Gemmatirosa kalamazoonensis: one gene and its partner. The protein of the gene in region 2 interacts with the protein of the main gene of each other region in a pairwise test. Links are inferred from orthologs where the notes say so. Each region holds a gene or a part of one and is shown on either strand. Other genes may lie near its edges.

The links. The genes of interacting proteins can lie anywhere in the genome.
Region 1: the proteins of mrdA (region 2) and J421_RS22430 interact in binary tests that used the Escherichia coli proteins (3 or more experiments, as listed by UniProt). The link is inferred for Gemmatirosa kalamazoonensis from one-to-one orthologs.

Annotation. Positions count from the first base shown.
Region 1 is NZ_CP007128.1:5,171,315-5,174,235, reverse strand. It holds J421_RS22430 (transglycosylase domain-containing protein), read left to right. Parts: upstream 1-397; coding sequence 398-2,446; downstream 2,447-2,921. Other genes in the region: J421_RS22425 (nucleoside deaminase), read left to right, coding at 2,480-2,921. UniProt on the Escherichia coli protein: Cell wall formation. Synthesis of cross-linked peptidoglycan from the lipid intermediates.
Region 2 is NZ_CP007128.1:3,923,196-3,928,302, reverse strand. The notes cover bases 716-3,714. They hold mrdA (penicillin-binding protein 2), read left to right. Parts: upstream 716-1,316; coding sequence 1,317-3,113; downstream 3,114-3,714. Other genes in these bases: rodA (rod shape-determining protein RodA), read left to right, coding at 3,110-3,714; mreD (rod shape-determining protein MreD), read left to right, coding at 832-1,320; mreC (rod shape-determining protein MreC), read left to right, coding at 716-835. In the rest of the region: more of mreC, read left to right, coding at 1-715; more of rodA, read left to right, coding at 3,715-4,369; accD (acetyl-CoA carboxylase, carboxyltransferase subunit beta), read left to right, coding at 4,417-5,107. UniProt on the Escherichia coli protein: Catalyzes cross-linking of the peptidoglycan cell wall. Responsible for the determination of the rod shape of the cell. Is probably required for lateral peptidoglycan synthesis and maintenance of the correct diameter during lateral and centripetal growth.

The DNA.
Region 1 (2,921 bases), 1.2 Mb from region 2 along the record:
GTAGGCGGTGTCGAGGTCGGCGGCCACCGTGCCGGACGTGACGGCGAGGTCGCGCACCCCACCTTCCACGAAGTACCCGGTGAGCGCCGTCTCCGGCAGGTGCACCACGTCGGGGCGCGGCTCGAGCGTCGCGCACTCGGCCAACAGCTCGGCGATGCGCGCGAGGTTCGCGTCGTAGTCGCCCTTGCTCGGCTTGAACTGCACGAGCGCGATCGTCAGCGGTCGGAGCATGTGCGAAACGTGATCACCCGTCCCGCTCGTATCAACGGTTGACGGCGTGACGACGGTCACCGCGCGTCGTCGCAGAGCAGGCGCACTCATGCGGTCCCGCTCGCGCATCCTATCGACCGGGCCGGTGTATCTTCCGCCCGGACGCTCGAGGACCATCGCTCTCGTCATGTCAGCCACTCTCACGCGCCGCCCTGCCTTCACGCGCGCGGCGCTGCTCCTCCTTCTCGCCGCCGGGTCGCTCGGCGCGCAGCCGCCGCAGGCCTCCACCGGCGAGCCGTGGCGCATCGTCCCGCTCACGCAGTCCACCGTCGTGTACGCGCGCGACGGTGCGATGCTCGGCGAGATCGGCCGCCAGGTGCGCACGAGCGTGTCGCTGCGCACCATCCCGCGCTACGTGCCCAACGCGTTCATCGCGGTGGAGGACAAGCGCTTCTACCAGCACAACGGCGTCGACGTCGTCGGCATCGCCGGAGCGTTGAAGGATGCCGTCACCGGCGACGTGCGCGGCGCGAGCACCATCACGCAGCTGCTCGTCGGGAACATGCACCCCGACGCCATCGACCGCCGCGACCGCTCGCCCGCCCGCAAGCTGCGCGAGCAGAAGGCCGCGCTGGAGATGGAGCGCCACTACAACAAGGAGCAGATCCTCGAGGCGTTCCTCAACACGCTCGACTTCGGGCACGGCTGGTTCGGCATCGACGCCGCGGCGCGCCACTACTTTGGCCACCCCGCCGCGCAGCTCACGCTCGCCGAGGCGGCGTCGCTCGCGTCGATGCCGAAGAGCCCCGTGCTCTACGACCCGAGCCGGCATCCCGACCGCAACCGCGAGCGGCGCAACACGGTGCTCGCGCTCATGGCGGAGCAGGGGATGATCACCCGCGCGCAGGCCGACGCGGCGATGGCCGAGCCGCTCCGGACCGCGCCTAACGGCGGCATGGCAGCGACCGCGCCGTGGGTGCTCGACGTCGTGCGCATCCAGGCGGAGCGTGCCGGCGTCCCCGTGCGCGAGGGCGGCTACCGTATCGTCACCACGATCGATCCCAAGCTGCAGCAGGCCGCCGTCGACGCGCTCGCCGAGCAGACTGCGGCGATCGAGAAGCGCCCCGGGTACCGGCACGCAACGTACGCGCAGGCCAAGGCGAAGAACACGAGCGCCGGCGCGCGCGAGACGTCGTACCTGCAGGGCGCCGTCGTCGCGATCGAGCCGTCGACCGGCGAGGTGCGGGCGCTCGTCGGTGGACGAGACTACGAGGATTCGCCGTTCGATCGCGCGATCGACGCGCAGCGGCAGCCGGGGTCGTCGTTCAAGCCGATCGTCTACGCGGCCGCCGTCGCCGCGGGGCTCCCGCCTAACGCGCCGGTCGGCGACACGGCCATCGCGGTGCCGCTCCCCAACGGGCAGCTGTACCGGCCGGAGAACTCGGACGACTCGTACCTCGGCATCATCCCGCTGCGCGAGGCGCTCGCTCGCTCGCGCAACCCGGTCGCCGTGCAGCTCTGGACGCAGCTCGGTCCCGATTCCGTCATCGCGCTCGCGCGCCGCATGGGGATCCGCTCGCCCATCGCGCCGTATCCGTCGAGCGCGATCGGGGCGTCGGTCGTGCAGCCGCTCGACTTCGTCACCGCGTACGCGACGTTCGCGAACCTCGGCGTCGCCGTCGAGCCGCGCTTCGTCACGAAGGTCGAGGACCGCGCGGGTAAGGTGGTGTGGGCGCCCGCGAGCCCGCCGCCGCAGCTCGCGCTCGACCCGCGGGTCGCGTTCATCGTGCGCGACATGATGCGCGACGTCGTCGACCGCGGCACGGCGACCAGCGTGCGCAAGTGGCTGCCCGCGCGCGTGCCGATCGCCGGCAAGACGGGCACGACGAACGACAACGCCGACGTGTGGTTCGTCGGCGTCACGCCCGATCTCGTGATGGGCGCGTGGCTCGGCTTCGACAAGCCGAAGACGATCACCGCCGGCGCCGTCGGCGGCACGCTCGCCGCGCCCGTCGTGGCACAGGCGCTCGGCCGCTGGTACGCCGGACGCGAGCCCGCCACGTGGTCGCCGCCCGCCGGCCTCGTGACGATGGAGCTCGACCGCCAGACGGGCCTCCCCGCCGACGCCGCGACGCCCCCCGAGCGCCGCTACACCGAGTACTTCATCGACGGCACGCAGCCCGGCGCGCAGAAGTTCGACGCGTGGTCGATCTTCCGGCATCCCGGGGCGCGCTGACGCGCGAGACGACTGAAACGACGGAAACGGCGGATGGCCTCCGAGTCCCGAGTCCCGAGTCCCGAGTCCCGAACATCGCATCCGCGCGAGCTCACCGTCGCCCTCCCCGACTGGGTCGACGCCGTCGTCGACTGGGAGCGCCCGTACGCGACCGACGAGGACAAGATGCGCCTCGCCATCGCGCTCTCCCGCGAGAACGTGCAGCGCGGCACCGGCGGCCCGTTCGGCGCGGCCATCACGGAGCAGGGCACGGGTCGCCTCGTCGCCGTCGGCGTGAACAGCGTCGTGCGGCTGGGGAACTGCACGCTCCACGCGGAGATGGTCGCGTTCCAGCTCGCGCAGGCGGCCGTCGGCACGTTCACGCTCGCCGCGGCGGGCATGCCGGTGCACGAGCTGGCGACATCCTGCGACCCGTGCGCCATGTGCCTCGGCGCCACGCTGTGGAGCGGCGTTAGGCGCGTCCTCTGCGGCGCCA
Region 2 (5,107 bases):
GGGGTCGCGGGCCGGCATCCAGCCGTTCACGCCGGTCATCAACGCCGACGGGCTGGTCGGCATGGTGCAGACGGCCGACGCCTCGTCGTCGATCGCGATCTCGTACGCGCATCCGGACTTCCGCGTGAGCGCGACGACGCCGAACGACTCGGCGTTCGGGGTGGTGCAGGCGCGGCTCGGCTCGGGCAAGGAGCTCGGCCTGCTGGAGATGCGCGGCGTGCCGTTCCGCTCCCCGCTGAAGGCGGGACAGCTCATCATCAGCTCGGGGCTCGGCGGCACCTATCCGCGCGGCATCCCGGTCGGTACGGTCATCCGCGAGGTCTCGACGCCGGAGAAGTGGGCGCGGACGTACCTGCTGCAGCCGGCGGCGTCGCTCGCGAACCTCGGCCCGGTCTTCATGCTGCTGAAGAAGCGGTCGGACGAGGGCGTGACGACGATCTGGATGAGCCAGGCCTCGGCCGACTCGGCGGCCCGCGCGATCGCGGCCGGCGGCGACTCGCTCGCCCGGGTCGCGGCCGAGCAGGAGATGGCCGCCCGACGGGCCGCGCTCGACTCGCTCGGTCGTGAGCAGGCGCGCGCCGACTCGGCCGCCGCGCCGCGCCCGGTGCCGCCGCAGACGACGCCCGCCGCGACTCCGCCGTCGGCCGCGCCGCGCCCGGCCGCCGCCGCGCCCTCGGCGGCGCCGCCGCGCCCGACGACGACCACCACGCCCACGTCGACGACGCCGGCGCCACGGCCGGCGACCGCGGACACCGCGGGCCGCACCGCCAGGCCCACCGTGCCGCGGCCCACGGTGCCGCGGCCCACGGTACCCGTGCCCGGGGCCCACCTGTGAGCTTCGGCGCCGGTCTGCGGGTCGCGCTCGCGTTCGTCGCGCTCGTGCTGCTGCACTACACGCTGCGCCCGCTGCTCGGCTGGCGCGCGCCGATCGACTTCCTGGTGATCGCGGTGCTGCTCGTGGCGGTACGCATGCGCCCCGGGCTGGCCGCGGTGCTCGGCTTCATCATCGGGCTCGCGTCCGATGCGCTGACGCCGTCCGCGTTCGGGAGTGGGGCGCTCGGCATGAGCGTCGTCGCGTATCTGGCGTCGTGGCTGAAGGCGGTGTTCTTCGCCGACAACATCGCGCTCAGCGCGATGTTCTTCTTCGTCGGCAAGTGGACCTTCGATGCGTTGTACCTGGTATCAGAGCGGCGCCTGCAGGGTCCCGAGCTGGTGATGCAGCTGCTGCTCTGGTCCCCGCTCGCCGCGACGGTGACCGCGCTGTCCGGCGTGCTCCTATTGCTGTTGCTGCGGCCACTGCTGGGCCGCTCTCCGGGATGAGCTTCCATCCGAACGACATCGCCCGCCGCTCGCGGGGCGCCAGGGTTCTCCTCGTGGCGTCGTTCGTCCTGCTCGGCAGCGCGTTCTATCGCGCACAGGTGCTGCACCACGCCGAGTACGTCATGCAGTCCGAGGAGAACCGGCTGCGGGAGGTCCCGCTTCCCGCGCCGCGCGGGATCATCTACGACCGCAACGGCAAGGTCATCGCCGAGAACCTCCCGGGCTACACGGTCTCGGTGCTGTCGCCGAGCCCGGACTCGCTGCGCGAGACGCTGCGCCGCCTGAACGCGGTGATCCCGTTCACGGACGACGACATCGCGACCGCGGTGCGCCGCTTCAACCGCGCCCCCAACCGGCCCGCCGTCATTCTCGCCGACGCGAACTTCGCGCAGGTCTCGGTGCTCGAGGAGCACCGCACGGAGTTCCCGAGCCTCATCATCCAGAGCACGCCGAAGCGCTGGTACCCGGACGGCCCGTCCGTCGCGTCGATCATCGGCTACACGGGCGAGATCTCCGAGGCCGAGCTGACGAAGCCGGAGTTCAGCGCGTACAAGGCGGGCATGCGCATCGGGAAGGGCGGCCTGGAGCGGCAGTACGAGAACGTGCTGCGCGGCCGCGAGGGCTATCGGTTCGTGGAGGTCGACGCGCGCGGGCGCGTGGTGCGCGAGGCGCCGCGCGACGACCAGCAGCCGGAGGCCGCGCCTGCGCTGTACACGAACATCGACCTCGATCTGCAGAAGCTCACGCAGTCGCTGTTCGGCGACACGCTGCAGGGCGCCGCGGTGGCGATCGATCCGCAGACCGGCGGCGTGCTCGCGCTCGTGTCCGCGCCGAGCTACGACCCGAATCGCTTCACGGGCGGCATCCCGAAGGCGTACTACGACTCGCTGAACACCGACCCGCGCCGTCCGCTGTACAACAAGGCGATCCAGGGTCGCTACGCGCCGGGGTCGACGTTCAAGCTCGCCACGGCCATCGCGGGGCTCGAGAAAGGGCTCGTGAATCTCGACACGCACATGGACCAGCCGTGCACGGGCGGCTTCTCGTTCGGCCGCGGCTACTGGCGCTGCTGGGACAAGCGAGGGCACGGGAACGTGAACCTCGCCCAGGCCATCGAGAAGTCGTGCGACGTCTACTTCTACCAGCTCGGCCTCAAGCTGCAGCTGTCGGAGCTCGTGGCGGGCGGGCTGCGCCTGCACATGAACGACCGCACGGGGATCGACCTGCCGAGCGAGATGCGGCCGCTGTTCCCCTCCGACCCGCGCGAGTACTTCCGGAAGAAGTACGGGCGCAACTTCGTCCCCGCGTCGACGGCGATCAACATGTCGATCGGCCAGGGCGAGAACGCGCAGACGGTGATCAACATGGCGCGCTTCTACGCCGCGCTCGCGAACGACGGCATCATGCCGCGTCCGACGATCGCGCGGCTGCAGTCGCCGCGGCAGCGCGTGTACAACCTGCCGCCGGACCAGCTCGCGGGCATCCGTAAGGCGCTCGCCGGCGTCGTGTCGGAGCGCGGGACCGCGGCCGGCGCGGCGATCCAGGGCGTGGCGATCGCGGGCAAGACGGGCACGGCGCAGAGCGGCCAGTTCGATCCGGCCACCGGCAAGGAGCTGAACCACGCGTGGTTCACGGGCTTCGCGCCGGCGGACAAGCCGCGCATCGTGGTCGCGGTGATGCTGGAGAAGGTGCCCTTCCACGGCTCGGTCTCGGCACGCATCGCGTCGCAGATGATCAGCTTCTACCTCAAGGCGCAGGCGACCGTCGACGAAGCGGTCACGAACGGCGGATGAGGCACCGTCTGCAGGCGGCCGACTGGCCGCTCGTCGTGTGCGCGCTGCTGCTGTCGGTCTACGGCATCGCGATGGTGTACTCCGCGGGCCAGGTCGACCCGAGCGTGATGAACGCATTCGTCGCCGGCGCGTGGAAGCGGCAGCTCGTGTGGTTCGTCATCGCGTTAGGCGGCGCGTACACCGTGTCGCGCGCGTCGACGCGGCTGCTGGAATGGATCGCGTGGCCCGGCTACCTGTTCGGGCTGTTCCTGCTCGCGGTGACGCTGGTGTTCGGCTCCGGCGCCGGGACCGCGGCGAGCATGAAGGGGTGGCTCACGATCGCCGGGCACCGCCTCGGCCAGCCGGCGGAGCTCGCGAAGCCGCTCACGGCGCTGATGCTCGCGCGCGTGCTCGCGCAACGCGGCGAGGAGCCGAAGTCGCTGCTCGACCTGTGGAAGCCCGCGGTGGTCGTGTTCGTGCCGTGGCTGCTCATCATGGCGCAGCCGGACCTCGGCTCCGGCATGGTGCTCATCGGCATCCTGTTCGCCATGCTGTTCTGGGCCGGCGTGCCGTGGCCGATGCTCGTGCTGCTCGCGAGCCCGGTGGTGAGCCTGCTGCTCTCGTTCAGTCCGACGTTCTGGGGGACGTGGTTCCTCCTGCTGCTCGCGCTGCTGTTCTGGTACAAGCCGTACCTGGCCGAGGGTGTGACGCTCGTCGTGGCGAACGTGTTCATGGGCGTGCTCGCGCCGCTCGTGTGGGACAAGCTGAAGCCGTACCAGCAGCGGCGCCTGCTCGTCTTTCTCGATCCGCAGAACGATCCGCGCGCGTCGGGCTACCACGTGATCCAGTCGCAGGTGGCGATCGGCTCGGGCGGGTGGTTCGGGAAGGGGTGGACGCTCGGCTCGCAGAAGCGGCTGGCGTTCCTCCCCGCGCAGCACACCGACTTCATCTTCGCCGTCGTGGGCGAGGAGATGGGGTTCATCGGCGTGTCGATCGCGCTCGCGCTGTTCCTCGTGCTGCTGCTGCGCTGCACGCGCATCGCGTCGCGCGCCACGGACTCGTTCAGCTCCCTCGCCGCGTTCGGGCTGGCCGCGAGCTGGTTCGTCCACGTCATGGTGAACGTGGGCATGACGCTGAACCTGATGCCGATCACCGGCATCCCGCTGCCGTTCTTCTCCTACGGCGGCTCGTTCATGCTGATCTCGTGGCTGGCGATCGGGGCGCTGGTGCGGTTCTCCGCGGAGGGAAGGGGTCGCGGCGAGCATTTGGCGATCTAGATCACAGGGGTGCCGTCTGAGGCCGCCTGGCGACAGATTTCACCCCCATGGCCTGGTTCCGGAAAGACAAGAAGCCTCGCGTCCCGCGGCGCGAGCGTCTCGAGATCCCACCCGATGCCTGGGAGAAGTGCGAGGCGTGCGGACACACGGACATCCGGGAGAAGTTCGTCCGGAACCTGAACGTCTGCCCGGTCTGTGAGTACCACCGCCGCGTCCGGGCCATCGAGTACGTCAACATCCTCCTGGACGAGAACTGGGAGGAGACCGACGACGACGTCCGCTCCGTGGACCCGCTCGGCTTCCCCGAGTACCCGCAGCGCCTGAAGAAGGCGAACACGAACGCGGGCGACGGCGACGCGATCATCACCGCCTCCGGGTCGATCGGCGGCATCCCGGCGAACCTCGGGGTGATGGACTTCGCGTTCATGGGCGGCTCGATGGGCTCCGTGGTCGGCGAGAAGATCGCCCGCGCGGGACAGCGCTCGCTCGAGAAGAAGCACCCGCTCATCCTCATCTCGGCGTCGGGCGGCGCGCGCATGCAGGAGGGGGTGCTCTCGCTCATGCAGATGGCGAAGGCGTCCGCCGTGCTGTCGCAGCTGGCCGAGCGACGCGTGCCGTACGTGTCGATCCTCACGAACCCCACCACGGGCGGCGTGAGCGCCAGCTACGCGATGCTGGGCGACATCATCCTGGCCGAGCCGGGCGCCGTGATCGGCTTCGCGGGACCGCGCGTCATCA